Regions from separate parts of the Agathobaculum sp. TL06 genome, predicted to be linked through region 2. Evidence: a T-box and tRNA genes for the amino acid it is inferred to sense, from the RefSeq annotation. Region 2 holds a T-box; the other holds one or more tRNA genes.
The links. A T-box is a leader RNA that pairs with one kind of tRNA and senses whether it is charged. The one in region 2 lies ahead of pheS (phenylalanine--tRNA ligase subunit alpha), so its partner is inferred to be a tRNA-Phe.
Positions count from the first base shown of each region.

Region 1: it encodes a tRNA-Phe, which carries the amino acid that the T-box ahead of pheS (phenylalanine--tRNA ligase subunit alpha) is inferred to sense. The anticodon was not compared.

Region 1 covers NZ_BAAGGY010000006.1:52,891-62,840, forward strand. The annotation lists gene ACYQ3S_RS04915 (IMP dehydrogenase) at 1-235, opposite strand, end outside; gene addA (helicase-exonuclease AddAB subunit AddA) at 577-4,143, opposite strand; gene ACYQ3S_RS04925 (PD-(D/E)XK nuclease family protein) at 4,145-7,510, opposite strand; tRNA gene ACYQ3S_RS04930 (tRNA-Phe) at 7,644-7,719, shown strand; tRNA gene ACYQ3S_RS04935 (tRNA-Gly) at 7,870-7,945, shown strand; gene ACYQ3S_RS04940 (sortase) at 8,044-8,694, shown strand; gene ACYQ3S_RS04945 (tRNA threonylcarbamoyladenosine dehydratase) at 8,794-9,504, shown strand; gene ACYQ3S_RS04950 (S-layer homology domain-containing protein) at 9,552-9,950, opposite strand, start outside.
Region 2 covers NZ_BAAGGY010000018.1:24,244-34,193, forward strand. The annotation lists gene ACYQ3S_RS11475 (bifunctional folylpolyglutamate synthase/dihydrofolate synthase) at 1-322, opposite strand, end outside; gene ACYQ3S_RS11480 (hypothetical protein) at 337-774, opposite strand; gene ACYQ3S_RS11485 (valine--tRNA ligase) at 872-3,493, opposite strand; T-box leader at 3,546-3,759, opposite strand; T-box leader at 3,902-4,141, shown strand; gene pheS (phenylalanine--tRNA ligase subunit alpha) at 4,208-5,227, shown strand; gene pheT (phenylalanine--tRNA ligase subunit beta) at 5,344-7,752, shown strand; gene ACYQ3S_RS11500 (IreB family regulatory phosphoprotein) at 8,018-8,263, shown strand; gene ACYQ3S_RS11505 (YgiQ family radical SAM protein) at 8,566-9,950, shown strand, end outside.

The DNA of each region.
Region 1 (9,950 bases), on a different contig from region 2:
AGGAAATGCCGCCCTCCTGCGCGAGCGCGATCGCCATGCGGTCGTCCGAAACCGCCTGCATGATGGCCGAAACCATCGGGATGTTCGCATACAGGGAGGACTCCTGTCCTTTTCTGAACTTGACGATCGGGGTGCGGAGGCTGACGTTCGCCGGAATACATTCCGCGGACGAATAACCGGGTACGAGCAGGTATTCGTTGAACGTGTGCGAAGGCTCGCTGAAATAATACGCCATGCGTTTTCCTCTCCTTTTTCATTCCTGTTTTTCCAGATTGTATATTGCTTTTTATTATATCCTTTTTACCAGGTAAAGTAAAGCGGGCATATAGCAGATTTTGCAGGTTTTTGGCGCGGCCCGCTTATACAAAGCGCGCAATAGCGATGCGGGCAATAGAAAGAACCGCAGCAGATCTGCTGCGGTTCTTTCTATTAGAAATGAGGAATGAATGTTGTGGTCTACTTAAAAACTTGCGGCGTTTTCCGCCGGCGGGGTTGCTCTCTTTTGCTGATAACAGGCTACCATCTATCCGCGGCCTTGTCAACCCGATCGGCGTTTTCTTAACGCAACCTTAACCGCTATTTCCCCATTTCCCAGGTATTTCCCGTATCAAAAAAGTACAAAACACGCTGTTTCACCGGCCTGCCGAAAACCGCCTCCACCGCGTCCGCATACGCGTCAAGCTGCGGGCGGTACCGCGCCGCGCGGGCGGCAAGCCCGTCCTTTGATACGCGGTCTGTTTTGAAATCCACGATCACAAAGCCCTCCGGCGTGTCGATCAGGCAGTCGATCACGCCCTGCAGCAGCACCTTTTCCTCCGGCGCGTCGGCCGCGACCGGAAAATACCGCGCGGCCGGCACCAGCACGGAAAACTTGAACTCCCGCCGCACTGGATGCTCCGCCATCAGCCCGTGGTACAGCGCCGAGGTAAAAAACGCCCGAATCTTTTCCGGCTCAATCGCCGCCGCCTGCTGCGGCGACAGGATGCGCTTTTCCTCCAGCCGGTCGCGCTCACGCTCCACGCCGTCCGGCGCGGCGGCCGCCGCGAAATCGCAGAACTGCATAAACAGATGGTGCGCCGTGCCAATCTCAGCGGGCGTGAGGCGCCGCGCCTCCTGCTCGAACAGCGGCGCGCGCAGCTTCGGCTCGCGGCGCGGGGGCGCCGTCTCCTCCGCGGCCTCGTCCGCACGGTAGCCGCGGCCCACGCCGGTCGCGGTCAGCTTGCTGGGCAGCTCGGAAAGATACGCGCGCGGATAGCTCAGGTAGGGCTTGACCTCGTACCCCGCCGTATCCGTCTCCACATAGCGCAGCACCTCCTGTTCCGGCGGCGCCAGCTCGTCCGGCTGGTACACGCGCAGGAGGAACGCATCGTTATCCGTACCGTGCTCCGGCACCGACAGGCCATACTGCTCCTTCAGCGCGCGCGCGCAGGGGTGCCGCAGCAGCGGCGCGAGAATCCAGGCCAGCGGCGCGCGCACCGCGCCCATCGCATACTGCGGCAGCTCGTCCAGCGCGGCCAGCCGCGCCCATTTTTCCAGCGACCGCTGCAGCGTTCCGCTTGCGCAGGTGAGGATGAGCTTCTCTTTCGCGCGCGTAAGCGCAACATACAGTACGCGCAGCTCCTCGCTTACCATCTCGCGGCGCTGCAGCACCGCGACCGCTGTGCGCTCGGCTGTGTCGTACTGTACGCCGCGGCTCCGGTCGCGGCACTTGCCGCCAAACCCCAGGGACTGATGCACCAGCACCGGCTCGCGCAGGTCCGCTTCGTTAAACTGCTTCGCGCAGTCCGCCACCAGCACCACCGGAAATTCCAGCCCCTTGGACTTGTGGATGCTCATGATGCGCACCGCGCCGCCCGATACCTCCGCGCCGACCGTCTGGAAGTCCTCGCCCGTTTCCTGCATGCCGCGCAGCAGGCGCACGAACGCGAACAGGCCGCGGAAGCCCTGCCCCTCGAACGCCCGCGCCCGCTCGAAAAAGGCGAGCAGGTTGGCCTGCCGCTGCGCGCCGCCCGGCAGCGCGCCGTACAGGCCGAGCGCGCCCGTCTGGTCATAGATCTCCCACAGCAGGCGGTACACCGGCTGGTCGCACGCGAAGCCGCGCAGGAAATCCAGCCGCTGCAGGAACGCCTCAACCTTCGGAAAATCGCCGCGCGACTGCACCAGCGCGTCGTAATAGCTTGCCTTGCGGTCTGTCAGACGGATATCCGCCAGTTCCTGCTCGGTGAAGCCGAACAGCGGCGAACGCAGCGCGCCGATCAGGTCCACGTCCTGCCTCGGGTTATCGATCACGTTCAGGAGCGAAACCACCGCGCCCACCTCGGCGGTTTCCAGCAGGCCGCCGCGCTCCTCCGCGCTCGCGGAAACGCCCGTCTGCTCAAGCGCGGCGATGAACGTGCGCGCCTTGGTTTTGGGCGAGCGCAGCAGGATCACAATATCCCCCGGCGTGACCGGACGCAGGGCGCCCGTTTCCTTATCCAGCACGGGAAAGCCCTCGTCCAGCAGCGCGCGGATGCGCTGCGCAGCAAGCCGCGCCTCGAGCGCGGTCTTGTCGGGCGCGTCGTCGTCCTCGCCAAGCCCTGCCGCGTCCACCAGCAGCACCTCGGTCCGGTAGCGCGGGTCGTCCGCATCCGGATAATAGTCTGCGCCCAGATGCAGCGCTTCCCGTTCGGTATACGCCTGGCCGCCCACCGTTTCGCCCATCACGGCGGCAAACAGGTAGTTGCACGCATCCAGCACCGCCGCGCGCGAGCGGAAGTTCCGCCCCAGCACCACGCGGCGCGGCTGTCCCGCGCCCGCTTCCCCCGCCTCGGCAAAGGTCCGGTATTTGGACAGGAAGATGGAGGGGTCGGCCAGCCGGAAGCCGTAGATGCTCTGCTTGACGTCGCCCACCATGAACAGGTTGGTCCCATCGCGGGACAGCGCGCGGAAGATCGCGTCCTGCACGGCGTTGGTGTCCTGGTATTCATCCACCGCGATCTCCGCATAGCCTTCGGACAGCGCTGCGGCCAGCGCAGAGGGCCGTCCCTCCTCGTACAGCAGGCGCACCGCAAAATGCTCCAAATCGTTAAAGTCCGCCGCGTTCCGCGCGCGCTTGGCCGCGGAAAAGGCGTCGTCGAACGCATTTACCATGTCGATCAGCGCAAACAGCGCGCGCGCGGTCAGGGCGCGGTCGTATTCAGCCTCGGCCGCCGTAACGGTCAGCCATTTGCCGCGGATGGCTTTGGCGGCGTCCTTCCACTCCTCGCGCATCGCCTTGACTTCCTCAAGGAACGCCTTGTCCTCAAATTTACGCGCGGCTCCCAGCCGGTCGAACGTGATCGACCGCGCGGCCTCCACACAGTCGTCCCAGTCCCCGCCGCGCAGGGCTTCCAGCAGGCGCTCGGCGCGGTTCAGGTCGCTCGTCAGCGCGGGCAGGTAAGCGTCGGCCAGGCCGTCGACACCGGTCACCGCGGCCGCTGCCATGCGCAGAAACGCCGCGCCGTGCTCCGCCGCCGCGCGCGCCTGCGCAAGCAGGACGCGCCCGTGCGGGGTATCCATCCCGCGCGCGTACAGCCCTCGCCGCACCTCCTCCAGGAAGGCGCGCGGGTCGGGATGCGCCTGTATTTTTTCGTAGGTGCCAAGGATGACCTCGCCCAGCTTCTTGTCGTCCCGCCCTGCGGCGAGCAGGTCGCAGAGCGCGAAAAAGCCCGCGTCCCCGCGCTCGTATGCCGCGTCGAGCACCTCCTCAAGCACCTCGGCGCGCAGGATCTTGCCCTCGTTCTCATCCATCAGCCGAAAATCCGGCGCGATGCCGAGCGCCGCCGCCTGCTCGCGCGCGAGCGACAGGCACAGCGCGTGTACGGTCGTGATCTTCGCGCGGTGTACCAGAAACATCTGGCGGCGCAGGCGCGTATCGTGCGGCGCTTTCGCCGCCGCCTCGCCCAGCGCGGCGCCGATGCGCTCGCGCATCTCGGCTGCCGCCGCGTTAGTAAAGGTCACGAGCAGCAGACGGTCGATATCCACCGGATCGTTCGGGTCGGTCAGCCGCGCGAGCACGCGCTCAACCAGCACCGCGGTCTTGCCCGAGCCTGCCGCCGCCGACACCAGCAGCGCGCCGCCCCTGTCATGGATGGCGGTTTCCTGCTCTTTGGTCCATTGCGGCATGTCATTCACCCCCTACCTGCTGCCAAAACTCCTCGTCCGACAGGTGCCGGAGCCACCGCGCCCTGTCCCCCGCCGTTTCATCGAAGCGGCAGGCGGCGCGGAAGTCGCACCAGTCGCAAAAGCTCGATGCTTTATCCTTTTTGCACGGGTCCGCGGCCACGCTGCCCGCGCGCAGCTCGCGCCCCATTTCGAGCAGCTTTTCATGCGTATACCTGGCCAGCTTTCCAAACCGCGCCAGGTCGGCCACTGCGGATTTCGCCGCGAGCGAGGGCGCGTCCTCCCCCTTTTTCACCTTGATCGTGACCGGAATAAACCGTCCGTCGCCTTCCAGCCCGTGCTCCATCGCCTCGAGCAGCTCCATGTCGTCGCTCAACAGGCCGCTGCGGCGCAGCGCCTTGTCGCGCAGGGCGCGGAGCGCGTCCTCGTCGATATCGCGCGCCGCATCGGGCAGCTCGTCCCGCACGGGGACGTATAAAACGCCCGCGGGTACGATTTCGTTGAGCGTTTGGGTCAGGCGCTTGCGGTAGCGCTCCAAGCCCTCCTGCTGAAGCGCATACAGGTAGATAACAAGCTGCATGTTCAGCCCATACCAGATATCCGACAGGGAAAACGACTTTTTGCCGCTTTTGTAGTCCATCACGCGCAGGTACAGCCGCCCGTTTTTGATATACCCGTCCACGCGGTCCACCTTGCCCGAGAGGGACACCGAAACGTCCCCCTCCGCGCACAGGACGGGCGGCAGGTCGCCGCCGCGCGAAAAATCCACCTCATAATCGATCGGTGCGAAGTCGGAAACGCGCAGCTCGTCGATCACGTTGTCCAAAATTTGCTCGACCGTGCGTGTCAGCCGCCCGAACAGATAGCGGAAGCGCGCGGTCTTGTTCTCCAGGCCGCCCAGTTCCTCCTGCACATACTGCCGGACCGCCGCGCGGCAGGCGCGCCGGACCGCCGCTTCCTCCGCAGCCGCCGCGCCGCCCGCGCCTTTTCCCAGCGCGTTCAGCGCATGCTCCAGCACATAGTGGATGAACGTGCCGGTTTCGAGCGCGTCAAACCGCGCCACGCGGCGCGGCCTGGCTTTCAGGCCGTACTGCATGAAAAACGCGAACCGGCAGGAGTAAAAGGTGTCCACGCGCGAGGCGGTCAGGTTGAGGCTTTTCCCATACAGCCCCTCTATCGTATGCGGGCTGGTCAGCGGCCCCCGCCCGCGCCGCTGCCGCGCGGCATGGTGTACCCGCTCGTCGTCGCGGTAAAAGCCGTAGGCCGCGCGCACCGCCGCCGTGCGGTCGCCGGACAGGTATGCGCAGGCCATTTCGACCGCCGGACGCTCCGCCTGCAGGCGGTCCTGCGCGGTTTCCGTCTGGTGCGTGGAAAACGGCGCGTCGGGCAGCAGCCCCCGCACCACGCCCACAAAATACGACGGGCGCGTCTCCCCTCCCGCGGCGTCGCTCATATGCCAGATGAGCAGCAACTCCTCGGTGGGGCAGGCAAGCGCGCGGTACAGGGTCTCCTGCTCCATGAGCAGGCGCTCCACGCCGTAGGCTTTCAGTTCCACCCCCAGCGCGTCCAGCTTGTCCCGCTCCATATCGCTGAGCAGCGAGGCGGAGGAGGGCGCCTTGGGGATCAGCCCGTCGTTTACCCCGAGCAGGATCACATATTTCGCGTTTTCCCCGCATGCGCGTTCGATATTGCCGCAGGTCACACGGTCGAGCGAGACGGGTATCGTACCTACGTCGTATTCGCCCAGCACCAGACGGAACAGCTTCGCAAACCGTTCCGCCGTCAGCGGCGTATCCCCGCATACCCATGCGAACTGCTCCATGGCGGACACCAGAATCTCCCACAGCTGGCGGTACTCATCCGCAAGCTGCAGGCGTCCGGCCGCCTCGTGCGCGGCCGCGCGATCGGCCATGCGCCGCGGCGCGTCCACCGCGAGCAGGAAGTCGTACAGCGCACGCACACAGCCAGACGCCGGCTGCTCCCCTTTCAGCCTTTCGCGCAGCGCGGAAAACGGGCCGATCAAGCGCGCGCGCAGCGCGTTCAGCTCCGCAAGCTGCGCCCGCGCGCGGTCGTCGAACGGCTGACCGTACCCGTCCGGATGCTCGGTCCATTCCCGCTCCCACGCGCCGCCGCGGATATTCCAGGTCAGCGCGTAATTCTCCAGCTTGTCCGACTCCTCGCGCGTCAGGTGCATCAAGCCGGTTTTGAGACAGCCGAACAGGTCCTCGTATTTGAAATAGGACTGCGCCGCGTTCAGCGCGCCCGTGACCAGCGCCATCGGCGGGCGGGAGAGCAGGTCGGGCTTTTCCGCCAGGAACACCGGCACGTCATATCGCGCCATCGCCATGGCGAGGAACGCGCTGTACGGCTCGATGTCGCGCGCGGCCACCACGAAATCGCGGTAGCGCGCGCCCTCATCGCGCACCTTGCGCCGGATATAGGCCGCCGCGTGCTCGCACTCGTCAAACGGCGACGCGGCGGCGTACAGGCGCACCCCTTCGCACGCCTCCTGCGGAACGCGCACGGGCAGCAGGCCTTGCGCCTCCACCGCCGCCAGGCCCGCCGGCCGCGCAACCCTGCTTGCGCCAAGCTCGATGCGCTCCGCTTTCCGGTTATGCCGCTTTGCCATGCGCTCCAGGGTCTTGACCGTTTTGCAGCCCGTGACGAATATTTCCGGATACGCCATATCGCAGGCGACCGCGGCCGCCAGCGGCACGCCCGCCGCCAGCATGGCATCGACCACGGCCAGCTCCTGCGGCGTAAAGCCCAGAAAGCCGTCCAGATACACCGCCGCGCCGTCCAGCACATGACTTTCCGCAAGCCGGTCGCGCAGATGGGTCAGCCGGTCGCGCGGGTCGGGCAGGGATTCGTCGCACAGGCGCTCATACGCGGTCAATAACTGCGCCAGGTCGGACAGCTTCGCTGCAAGCGCCGTGTCCCCGCACGTCTCCGCGGCGGCGAACAGCGCCTCCGGCGCGACCGCACAGGTCTTGCACTCGTCCACCAGCCCCAGCGCCTCGCCGAGCAGCTCGGGCTTGTCCGCCAGGCCGCCCCATACGGACAGCCCGCCCTGAACACGGCGCGCGGCCTCCTGCAGAGTGAGGAGCTGTCCGGCCGGCGTCAACATCTGCTGCGCCAGCCCGCCGACCTCGGAAAACACCCGATCAGCCAGGCGGGAGAACGTCAGCACCTCTGCGGTGCGCGCGCCCCGATTGTCCGTCGCCGTGGCGAGCGACCGCTCCATCCGGTGTGAGTTCAGCTCCGGCACAAGCAAGATCTGCCGTCCCTCGCCGCTTTCACAGCGGGCGGCGATCTCCCGCAGGATCGCCGTTGTTTTGCCGCTGCCCGCGCGGCCGGTCCAAATGCGCATGGCACTCTCCCCTTCCATTGCTTTTTATCATACCATGAACCCGAACATGCGCGCAAGCTCCCCACAGAAAAGGAAAATTTATGGTTGACTTTTCCGCAAAAATCGACTATACTTAACAGGCACGTTGCGAAACGCCTCTGTAGCTCAGTCGGTAGAGCAGGGGACTGAAAATCCCCGTGTCGGTGGTTCGATTCCGCCCGGAGGCACCACTTTTTGATAAGCGCCATGTGGCGCTTATCAAAAACAATCCCGCTGACGAGGGAATCGAAAGGCGGCACTTGAAAACAATCCGGTGGATTGTTTTAACCGCCGTGGCTTTGCCGCAGCAAAGCGATTCCGCCCGGAGGCACCATTTATATGCGGCTGTAGCTCATCTGGTAGAGCGCCACCTTGCCAAGGTGGAGGTAGCGAGTTCGAGCCTCGTCAGCCGCTCCATCCAAAAACCTGTCCCGCGGACAGGTTTTTTTCAGTTTTTCCGCATGGCGGTTGACAACGCGCCGCCGTTCAGTATACTCTCTTATTAGGTGATTTGCATGGAACGTAAAACAAAGACAACCATCGAACGCGGCCTGTTGATCTCGGGTATCGCGATCGCGGCCTTCGGCCTGCTGACCGAGGGCATCAACTATCCCTGGGGTACGCTGGTCGGTAAAGAGACGATCGCGGCGGACCCCGCGCCGGTTTCCGAGCAATGGATTGAGCAGAGCATCCCCGACGAGGAGGAGCTGGTCTACCTGACCGACTGCGACGCCTACGGCACGGCTACCGCTCCGGAAGAGGCGCTGCAGGTCGGCGTGATTAAGCTGCCCAAGCTCGGCACTGCCGACAATGTGGTCGAAGGCACTGAGCTGAAAGACCTCGCGCTCGGCGCGGGGCATCTCGCGGGAAGCGCGCTGCCCGGTGCGCCCGGCAACTGCGTGATCGCGGGCGACCGCTCCGACGCTCTGATGCGTCATCTGGAATTGCTCGGCGAAGGGGATACCATCCTGCTCGCCGACCAGGACACGCAATATACCTATACGGTATTCCAGGCGGTAACGGTCGAGCCTACCGAGGTCTGGGTGACCGAGCCTGTCGAGGGGCGCGAGGCCGTGCTCACCCTGTTTACCGGCACGCCGTCCGGTTCGCTCAAGCAGCGGCTGGTCGTCCAGGCGGAGCTGACCGCCTCCGAACCGCGCAGCTGATCTGTCCGTCCCGCACCGAGGCCGCCCAGAGGGTCTCGGTGCGTTTCATTTTCACCGGCGCGTTCTGTGCCGCCGCGTGGCTGTTTACGAGGTTTCTTTATGTTGCATGAATTTTCCCGCGCTGAGCTGCTGCTCGGCGCACAGGCCATCCAGACGCTCGCCGCGTCCCATGTCGCCGTGTTCGGCGTAGGCGGTGTCGGCTCGTTCGCGTGTGAAGCGCTCGCGCGCGCCGGCGTAGGCGAGATGACGCTGATCGACAACGATACGGTCGCGCTCACCAACCGCAACCGCCAGCTTATCGCGCTTGCGTCCACGTCCGGCCAGCCGAAGGTGGACGCGATGCGCGCGCGCATCGCGGATATCAACCCGCGCTGCACCGTCCATGCGCTCCGCATGTTCTACACGCCGGACAGCGCGCTCGACCTCACCCGTTTCGACTATGTGATCGACGCGATCGACACCGTGACCGCCAAGCTGCATCTGATCGCCGCATGCGACCGGCTGGGCGTGCCGCTGATTTGCTCCATGGGGACAGGCAACAAGCTCGATCCCACGCGGTTTGAAGTCGCGGATATTTACAAGACCTCGGTCTGCCCGCTCGCGCGGGTCATCCGGCTGGAATGCAAAAAACGCCGCATCAAGCGCCTGAAGGTCGTCTACTCCAGGGAGGAACCGCGCACGCCCCTGCCCTCGGCCGAGCAGAAAGGCACCGCCGGGCGCGCCGTACCCGGCAGCGTTTCCTTTGTGCCGCCGGTAGCGGGCATGATCCTCGCGGGCGAGTGTATCAAGGATCTGACGGGCGTGCGGTAAAACGCGGAACAGGAGCAGCGCTTGCTGCTCCTGTTTCGCGTTTTGGTTTATTCGGCCGGCTCTCCGGTCGGAAGGAAGAGCGCGGTCTGCTGAGCGGTTTCAAGCGCCTTCCCCCTGATACGGACACATCCGTCTGCAAAGTCCACTTCCCCGACTGCGAACGGCGCTTCGATCGTGCCGAGCGTATCCCCAAAGCGGTCGAAGCAGGCAACGGTCTGCGCGCCGGTCTGCAGGGCATACACCCCCGCGCCGTCGGTCGCCAGCGGCCCCGGCCGCTGGTTGACGGAAACCGTAAACAGCGTTTGGGGATTTCCGTACTCCGTGCAGCGGATATAGGTGTACTCAGTGTCCGACAGCCAGCAGGCATAAAGGTCCTGCCCCGCCTCGATCATCGCGTTGGCATAGGTTTCGCTCAAGCGGCGGCCGGAAAAGTCATACAGCGTATA
Region 2 (9,950 bases):
CAGCCGCCACCTTTCCGGACAGCCGTGTGAGGTCGCCGTCCGATATCAGCGCGCCGTTTACGCGGATGCGCTCATGGAACTGCACCAGATACGGCGAGGTATACAGCCCCACCCGATAGCCCGCAGCCTGCAGGACCGACGCGGTCATGCACGCGGTCGAGCCCTTGCCGTTCGTACCCGCGATATGGACGAAGCGCAGCCCGTCCTGCGGGTCCCCCAGCGCCGCGCACAGCGCGCAGATGCGGTGCAGCCCCGGCCTGCCGGTAAAGCGGCCGAGGGAGTGGATGTAGTCAATTGCTGTTTTCAATATTATGGTATCCATACAAGACCTCTTTTTTATTCCTCGATTTTGCAGATACGCGCTGTCCACGAGGATATGCGCCTGCCGTTTCGGAACGACACCCCAACGTTTTCATACGTCTGCCCGTCGAGCTGGCGCAGCGTTTCCGTACCGCTGTATCCGCCCTCCGCAGAGCGGTACATCGATACGATGCACGGCCCGACGATCTCAAAAGTGCCGCGCAGCGTCCCCAGCGCGGGGTTGTACGATTCCCAGCAAAGCGTATCCGGCGTTTCCGTATGCGCGATGCGGTAGCTGTTGGAAAACCGAACCGGCGGGTCGGACTGTACGGTGAGCGTGCCTGTCAGCGTCCATTCGGATGCCGTGCGCCGCATCTGCACCTCTCCCGTTAACGGGAACGACCGCCCCTCCGCATCATAATAGGCGCCGCCGGCTGTCCATACTGCGGTTTGTGAAAAATAAGTATGCTCCATGCCTTTGTCTCCGGACTCCGTTTTATTCAGTATTATAACACACTTTTACAAAAAGAAAAGGAGGAAGCGCGGCTTCCTCCTTTTTCCCCTGTTTGTTTTATCCCAGCGCGGCGATGGACTCTTCAAGTTTTGCGAGGTGCTCGCGCAGCTTTTCCGCCTTCTCCCGCTCGACCGCGACGACCTTTTCCGGCGCCTTTTGGGTAAAGCTCGGGTTATCCAGCTTTTTCATCACAAACGCGATGTCGTCCTCGACCTTGGCCTTCTCCTTTTCGAGACGCGCGCGCTCGGCGGCGAAATCGATCAGGTCGCCCATCGGCATATAGAGCTGCGCGTCGCCCGTGACGACGCTTGCCATTTTGGCCGCGTCCGCGGGTACCGCATCCACCAGCTCGATCGCGGAAGCATAGGCCAGCTTGGGGAAGAAGCCCGCGCCGGCGGCGAAGGTATCGCGCTTCTCGGTCAGGATCAGCACCTTGGCCTTTTTGGAGGGCGGCACGTTCATCTCGCTGCGGCGGTTGCGGATCGCGCGCACCGCGTCCATCAGGGTCTCCATCTGCGCTTCCTCCGCGGCAAAGCGCAGCGTTTCGTCATACTGCGGCCACTGGGACACCATCACCGACGGCCCCTCGTGCGGCAGCGCCTGCCAGATGGTTTCGGTGATGAACGGCATGAACGGATGCAGCAGCTGCATCGCGCCCGACAGCACATAGCACAGCACCTGCTGCACCTTCTCGTCGCCCGCCTGCAGGCGGGTCTTGGCGATCTCGATATACCAGTCGCAGAAGTTGTCCCAGATAAAGTCGTTCAGCTTCGCGGCGGCCAGACCCAGCTCGTACTGGTCGATGTTGCGGGTGACCTCGGCCACCAGCGTGTTGTATTTGGAAACGATCCACTTGTCCTCAAGCGCGAGGTCGGCGGGCAGCGACGCCGCCCTGTCCCTGTCGATCGTCAGGTTCATCTGGATGAAGCGAGACGCGTTCCAGATCTTGTTGCAGAAGTTGCGGCTCGCCTCGACGCGCTCGGTCGAGAAGCGCATGTCGTTTCCGGGGCTGTTGCCGGTCGCGAGCGTGAAGCGCAGCGCATCCGCGCCGTACTGGTCGATGACCTCCAGCGGGTCGATGCCGTTGCCCAGCGATTTGGACATCTTGCGCCCCTGCGCATCGCGCACCAGACCGTGAATATACACAGTCTCGAACGGCGTCTCGCCCATATGCTCGACGCCCGAAAAGATCATGCGGGCCACCCAGAAGAAGATGATATCGTACCCCGTGACCAGCGTGGAGGTCGGGTAGAAGTAGTCAAGCTCCGGCGTCTTTTCCGGCCAGCCGAGCGTGGAGAACGGCCACAGTGCGGACGAGAACCAGGTATCCAGCACATCCTCCTCCTGGCGGACATTTTTGCTGCCGCACTTCGGGCAGACGTGGATGTCTTCCTTGGAGACGGTCATTTCGCCGCAGTCGTCGCAGTAAAACGCCGGAATGCGGTGGCCCCACCAGAGCTGACGCGAGATGCACCAGTCATGCACGTTCTCCATCCAGCGCAGGTAGGTCTTGGCGAAGCGGTCCGGCACGAATTTAGTCTTGCCCTCGTGTACCACGTCCATCGCGGGCTTTGCCAGCGGCGCCATCTTGACGAACCACTGGGCCGAGGTCATCGGCTCAACGGTCGTGCCGCAGCGGTAGCAGGTGCCGACGTTGTGCTCGTGGTCCTCGGTCTTGACGAGATAGCCGCCATCTTCCAAATCCTTAATAACCGCCTTGCGGCACTCGTAGCGGTCCATGCCCTCATACTTGCCGCCGTTTTCGTTGACGGTCGCGTCCTCGTTGAACACAAGGATCTGCTCGAGGTCGTGGCGCTGGCCCATCTCGAAGTCGTTCGGGTCGTGGCAGGGCGTGACCTTGACGCAGCCCGTGCCGAATTCCATATCGACATACTCATCCCCGAAGATCGGGATTTCGCGGTTCATGATGGGCAGGATGCAGGTCTTGCCGATCAAATGCTGATAGCGCTCGTCGTTCGGGTTGACGGCTACGCCGGTGTCGCCCATAAAGGTCTCCGGACGGGTGGTGGCAACCACCAGGTCGCCCGAGCCGTCCGCCAGCGGGTAACGGATGTGCCACAGCTTGCCCGGCTGGGTTTCGTACTCAACCTCGGCGTCCGAAAGCGCGGTCGCACAGTGCGGACACCAGTTGATGATGCGGTGTCCCTTGTAGATCAGGCCCTTGTCATACAGGTTGACGAACACCTCGCGCACGGCCTTGGAGCAGCCCTCGTCCATAGTGAAGCGCTCGCGTTCCCAGTCGCAGGAGGAGCCGAGCTTTTTGAGCTGGCTGATGATGCGGTTGCCGTACTGGTGCTTCCAGTCCCACACGCGTTCGAGGAACTTCTCACGGCCGAGGTCATAGCGGGTCTTGCCCTCCTCCTTGCGGAGCGTCTCCTCCACCTTGATCTGGGTGGCGATGCCCGCATGGTCGGTGCCGGGCATCCACAGCGCCTCATAGCCCTGCATGCGCTTGGTGCGGATGAGGATGTCCTGCAGCGTTTCATCGAACGCATGGCCCATGTGGAGCTGGCCGGTCACGTTCGGGGGCGGGATAACGATGGTGTAGGGTTTCTTGTCCGGATTGACCTCGGCGTGGAAAAAGCCGGAATCGTTCCAGAAGCTGTACAGCTTGTCCTCGACCGATTTCGGGTCGTAGGTCTTTGGCAGTTCGCTCATTGGTCTGTCTCCTTTTCGGTTTGATTGCGGAAAACAAAAAAGCACGCTGTCCGTACAGGACGAAGCGTGCTCCGTGGTACCACCTGAATTCGCGGCAATGCCGCCGCGCACTCGTTTGCCCGTAACGTGGGCGGGACGGGACAGCCTACTGGCATTCGGCCTCCTGCTCCAAAGCGACTTTCTTCCCTCCGCCCAAGGGCTTGCACCAACCGCCCTCTCTCTGCAGCGCGCGAAGCGGGAATACTCCTCTTTTTCATCGCATTTTGCATATTAACTTTAATAGTATATCCAAAAACCGCGGATTTGTCAAGCGATGCGGCACACCCTCTTTCCCGTCTGTCAAAAAAACCGTGTCTTCCGCTTGCAATTCCCCGAAAGATGTGGTTTAATATTACTGTCTATGAATACCAAACTGCGATGAACAGGGAAAGTAACGCCATTCCCCTCTTTTCAGAGAAGGCGGCCTTTGGCTGCAAGCCGCCCAAAGAGGCATGACGCGAAGTTCCCCTGCGAGCACCGGCGCTGAACGGCTTTTCCAGTAGGCGCAGGCGGGTTGACGCCCCGTTACCGGCGTTCAATGAGCGCCCGGCTCCGGCTGGGAATCAGGGTGGTACCACGGAAGCTGCTTTTACGCCTTTCGTCCCTAATCCATGGGACGAAAGGCTTTTATTTTGTCCCAAACGCTGATTTTTCATATAAAAAGGAGAGGCAACCATGAAAGAAAAGCTGCAAGGCATCCTGCAGTCCGCAAAGGAACAGCTTGCCGCCGCCGCGGACCCGCGCGCACTTGACGAGGCGCGCGTCAAGTTCCTTGGCAAAAAAGGAGAGCTGACCGCGCTCCTCAAGGGTATGAAGGACGTTGCCGCGGAGGAGCGCCCGGCCGTAGGCCAGCTCATCAACGACGTGCGCGCCGAGATCGAAACCATCATCGAAAAGCAGAAGCAGGTCATTGAGCAGGCCGCGCTCGCGCACAAGCTGGAAGCCGAAACGATCGACGTGACCCTGCCGGGCGAGGAAGTCGTGATCGGCAAAAAGCATCCGCTCAACATCGTGCTGGACGAGTTCAAGGAAATTTTCCTCGGCCTGGGCTTCTCGATCGCGGAGGGTCCGGAGGTCGAGCTTGACCACTACAATTTCGAAGCACTCAACATCCCCAAGGACCATCCCGCGCGCGACACGCAGGACACCTTCTATATCTCGGACAACGTGGTGCTGCGCACGCAGACCTCCCCGATGCAGGTGCGCACGATGGAGAAGAAAAAGCCGCCCATCCGCATCATCGCGCCCGGCCGTGTGTACCGCTCGGACGCGGTGGACGCGACCCACTCCCCGCTGTTCCACCAGATCGAGGGCCTGGTCGTCGATAAGGGCATCCGCATGTCCGACCTCAAGGGCATCCTCGAACTGTTCGCCAAAAAGCTGTACGGCGAGGACACGGTCGTCCGCTTCCGTCCGCACCACTTCCCGTTCACCGAGCCGTCGGCGGAAATGGACATCCAGTGCTACCGCTGCCACGGCGAAGGCTGCCCGCTCTGCAAGGGCGAGGGCTGGATCGAGATCCTCGGCTGCGGCATGGTACACCCCAAGGTGCTTGAGATGAGCGGCATCGATCCGGAGGAATACTCGGGCTACGCGTTCGGCATCGGCCTGGAGCGCATGGTCATGGGCCGCTTCAAGATCGACGACATCCGCCTGTTCTATGAGAACGACGTGCGGTTTTTGGAGCAATTTTGATATACTCGATCGAATCTACAGTTTCGATCGAAAAGTAAAATGCGCGCCTGACGGCGCAAACGCGCTACATTGCGCGGTACCCTTACTTTCAAATAATAAAGGAGCGCTTATCTGTTATGAAACTGCCGCTTTCCTGGCTTTCGGATTATACCGATATTTCCGGCGTCACGCCCAAGGAGTATGACGCACGGCTTACCATGTCCGGCTCCAAGGTCGAGGAGGTCTGCTACCTCGGCGCGGAGATCGAAAACGTCGTGACCGGCAAGGTGCTGTCGGTCGTCGACCATCCGGATTCCGACCATCTCAAAATCTGCCAGATTGACGTGGGGCAGGGCGAGCCTGTCCAGATCGTCACCGGCGCGCCCAACGTGACCCCCGATTCGGTGGGCGAGGTCTGTCCGGTCGCACTGCACAAGTCCACCCTGCCCGGCGGGGTCAAGATCACCAAAGGCAAGCTGCGCGGCGAGGTCTCCAACGGCATGATGTGCTCGTTCCAGGAGCTGGGCCTGACCCACGGCTGCGTACCCTATGCGTGCGAGAACGGCATCCTGTTCCTGCCCGCGGGTACTCCGGTGGGCGAGGATATCAAAAAGGTGCTCGGCCTGGACGAATATGTCGCGGATTTTGAGATCACCTCCAACCGTCCGGACTGTCTGAGCGTTATCGGCCTGGCGCGCGAGACCGCCGCGACCTTTGACCGCCCGTTCGCAGTCAAGCCCCCCCTGGTCAAGGGCGTGGGCGACGATATCAACAAGTATATGTCGGTCGAGGTCAAGGACCCCGACCTGTGTCCGCGCTACACCGCGCGTCTGGTGCGCAATATCAAGATCGAGCCGTCGCCCGCGTGGATGCGCGAGCGCCTGCACGCCTGCGGTGTGCGCCCGATCAACAACATCGTCGATATCACCAACTACGTCATGCTCGAGTACGGCCAGCCCATGCACGCGTTCGACTATTCCTGCCTGTCGGACGGCAAGATCGTCGTGCGCCGCGCGCGTAACGGCGAGTCCATCCAGACCCTGGACGGCCAGGACCACGACCTGACCGACAAAATGCTCGCCATCTGCGACAACGACAAGCCGGTCGCGGTCGCGGGCGTGATGGGCGGCGCGAACTCCGAGATCGAAGACGACACCAAGACTGTCGTATTCGAGTCCGCCTGCTTCCACGGCGCAACCGTGCGCGTGACCGCAAAGGCGCTCGGCATGCGCACCGAGGCCTCCGGCCGCTTTGAGAAAGGGCTGGACCCGCGCATGACGCTCGACGCGGTCAACCGCGCGTGCGAGCTGGTCGAAGAACTGGGCGCGGGTGAAGTGATCGACGGTATTATCGACGTCGATCATTCCGATCCCGCTCCCAAGCGTCTGCCCTTCGAGCCGGACAAGATAAACGCGCTGCTCGGCCTGTCCCTGACCGCCGCGGAGCAGCAGGGCTATCTGGAAAAGCTGGGCTTCGCCATCGAGGGCGGCGAGGTCGTCGTGCCGAGCTTCCGCACGGACATCGCGCGCATGTGCGATCTGGCCGAGGAGGTCGCGCGCATGTACGGCTACGATAAAATACCGACCACGCTGTACGCGGGCGAAATGGTGCAGGGCGAATACACGCCCAGGCAGCAGGCCGAGCGCGCCGCGTCGCTGGTGTGCCGCGAGGCGGGCTTTGACGAGGCCATGAGCCACTCGTTCATCTCCCCGAAGTTCTACGACATGATCGGCTGGGCCGCGGACGACCCGCGCCGTATCTCCACCACCATCCTCAACCCCCTGGGCGAGGATTTCAGCGTCATGCGCACCACCGTGCTGCCCTCCATGCTGCAGTCGCTCGCGCACAACCATGCGCACCGCAACCCGACCGCATCGCTGTTTGAGCTGGGTACGATCTACACCCCGTCCGTCAAGGAGGGCAAGGCCGATCCGGATGTACTCCCGCATGAGGAAAAGATGCTTACGCTCGGTTCGTACGGCCGGCTGTCCTTCTTCCAGTTCAAGGGTGTGATCGAGGCGCTGTGCCGCGAGCTGAACATCAAGGATGTGCAGTTCGCTTCGGAAAAGAACAACCCGTCCTATCACCCGGGCCGCTGCGCCAACGTGCTGATCGGCGGCGCGCCGGCAGGCGTATTCGGCACCATCCATCCGACCGTCGCGGGCCGCTATGGTCTGTCCGGCGAGGTGCTGGCGGCTGAGCTGCGTATGGACGCGCTGTTCACGGCCATCGATCCCGACAAGCTGTATCACCCGCTGCCCAAGTTCCCGTCCTCCACGCGCGATATCGCGGTGCTGGTGGACGACGCGGTTCCGGCGGCCTCCATGCAGGCTGCGATCGAGCAGGCCGCGGGCGCGATCCTTGAGTCGGTCAAGCTGTTCGACGTGTACAAGGGCAAGGGCATTCCGGAGGGCAAAAAATCCGTGGCCTACTCGCTGTCCATGCGTGCGCCCGACCGCACGCTGACCGACGAGGAGTGCGACAAGGCGATGAAGAACGCGCTGGCGGCGCTCGAAAAGTCATTCGGCGCGGCCCTGCGCAGCTGATAACAGACCGGTTTTCCGAAAGCGGGCGGCATAACCGCCCGCTTTCTGTTTGGGTTCGCATGCCCCCGCTGTGTAGGGGGGAGCTTTTCCCAGACTTCCCTGACGGCAGCCAACCCTGCCACAGTGCGGTTGGCAAGCCGTACTGTGGCAGGGTTGGAAAAAGATTTCGCCCCCCTTTCGGCCGATAAGGGCTTTACTTTTCCGTTGTTTTGTATTATGCTGTTTATAGCAAAAACCAACCGGTAGGATCGGAAAGGAGACAGACATGCTTGACGGCACAAGAAAATTCAGCCTTGTAGACGAGTCCAACAAGGAGATGAAGCGCACGCTGACCGCAGTATATGACGCGCTGAAGGAGAAGGGTTATAACCCGATCAACCAGATCGTAGGCTATCTCCTCTCCGAGGACCCGACGTACATCACCAACCACAATAACGCGCGCAGCCTGATCTGCAAGATCGACCGCGACGAGCTGATGCAGGAGCTGGTGCAGTTCTACCTCGACAACTGAGGGATGGGCTTGACAAACGGTGCAAATCCGTTATAATGAAAATAGAAAAGGGCAGCCCGGCAAAGACGGTTGACCCGCGTTTTACGCTATTTTGAAAAATAACCGCAAACCTTGGTCGGGGGCGGTTATTTTTTTATGGTCTTGACGATTTCAAGAAGGAGCAGCAGCAAAATAATCTGCCGCACACTCTCCATAAAAACCACCTTCTCTGCAGGAGCGTGGCCAACCGCTTTTTCGTCTTGCCGGACCGCTTCCTTCTATGATACACGTCTTTTCACGCTTTGCAAAGCGAAAGGGGATTTATGAACGGTTTTCTCCCGATTTCCAAACAGGATATGCAGGAACGCGGCTGGTTCTACTGCGACTTCCTGCTCGTCACCGGCGACGCCTATGTCGACCACCCCTCGTTCGGCACCGCGATCATTTCGCGTGTGCTCGAGGACGCGGGCTACAGGGTCGCCATCCTCAGCCAGCCGGATTTCCGCGACGAGCGCGACTTCCTCGCCATGGGACGGCCGCGCTACGCGGTGCTCATCAACGGCGGCAACATCGACTCCATGGTTGCGCACTACACCGCGGCCAAAAAGCGCCGCTCGGACGACGCCTACACTCCCGGCGGCAGGGCGGGCAAGCGCCCCGACCGCGCGGTGACCGTTTACGCCATGCTTGCGCGGCGCGCGTTTCCGGAGGTGCCGGTCTACCTCGGCGGCATCGAAGCCAGCCTGCGCCGCTTTGCGCACTATGATTACTGGGCCGACCGCGTGATGCCCTCCATTTTGGAGTCCACGGGCGCAGACGGGCTGATGTACGGCATGAGCGAGCGCTCGGTGCTCGAGCTGGCGCGTAACCTGAAGCACGGCAAAAAGGGCGCGGACGCCTGCGTGGGCGTGCGCGGCACGGCCTATCTGGCGCACGATGCGGAGGGTCTGGCGTTCGACGCGGTTGAATGCCCCTCCTACGAGGATGTGTGCGCGCGCAAGGCGGACTACGCCCGCTCGGTCAAAACGCAGTACGACGAGCAGGACCATGTGCGCGGCAGGGCGATTTTACAGCGCCACGGCAGGCGCGTGATGATCCAGAACCCGCCCTCCCTCCCGCTGACCACCGCGGAGATGGACCATGTGTACGCCCTGCCTTATATGCGCGCCTACCACCCGTCTTATGAGACGCTGGGCGGCGTACCCGCGATTCAGGAGGTGCAGTTCTCCATCATCCACAACCGCGGCTGCTTCGGCGCGTGCAACTTCTGCGCGCTCGCTTTCCATCAGGGGCGGTACATCCAGGCGCGCAGCCACGAGAGCGTGATCGCGGAAGCCAAACAGATCGTGCAGATGCCCGGCTTCAAGGGCTACCTCCACGACGTCGGCGGGCCGACCGCGAATTTCCGCTTCCCTGCCTGCAAGCAGCAGGAGGAGCACGGCCTGTGCAAAAACAAGCGCTGCCTGTTCCCGTCCGCGTGCCAAAACCTCGAAGCCGACCACACGGATTATCTGGGGCTGCTGCGCGAACTGCGCCAGCTTGACGGCGTTAAAAAGGTATTCGTGCGCAGCGGCCTGCGCTATGACTACATGATGGCCGACCGCAACGACACGTTTTTCCGCGAGCTGGTCGAGCACCATATCTCGGGCCAGCTCAAGGTTGCGCCCGAGCATATGAGTGATAACGCTTTGTATTATATGGGCAAACC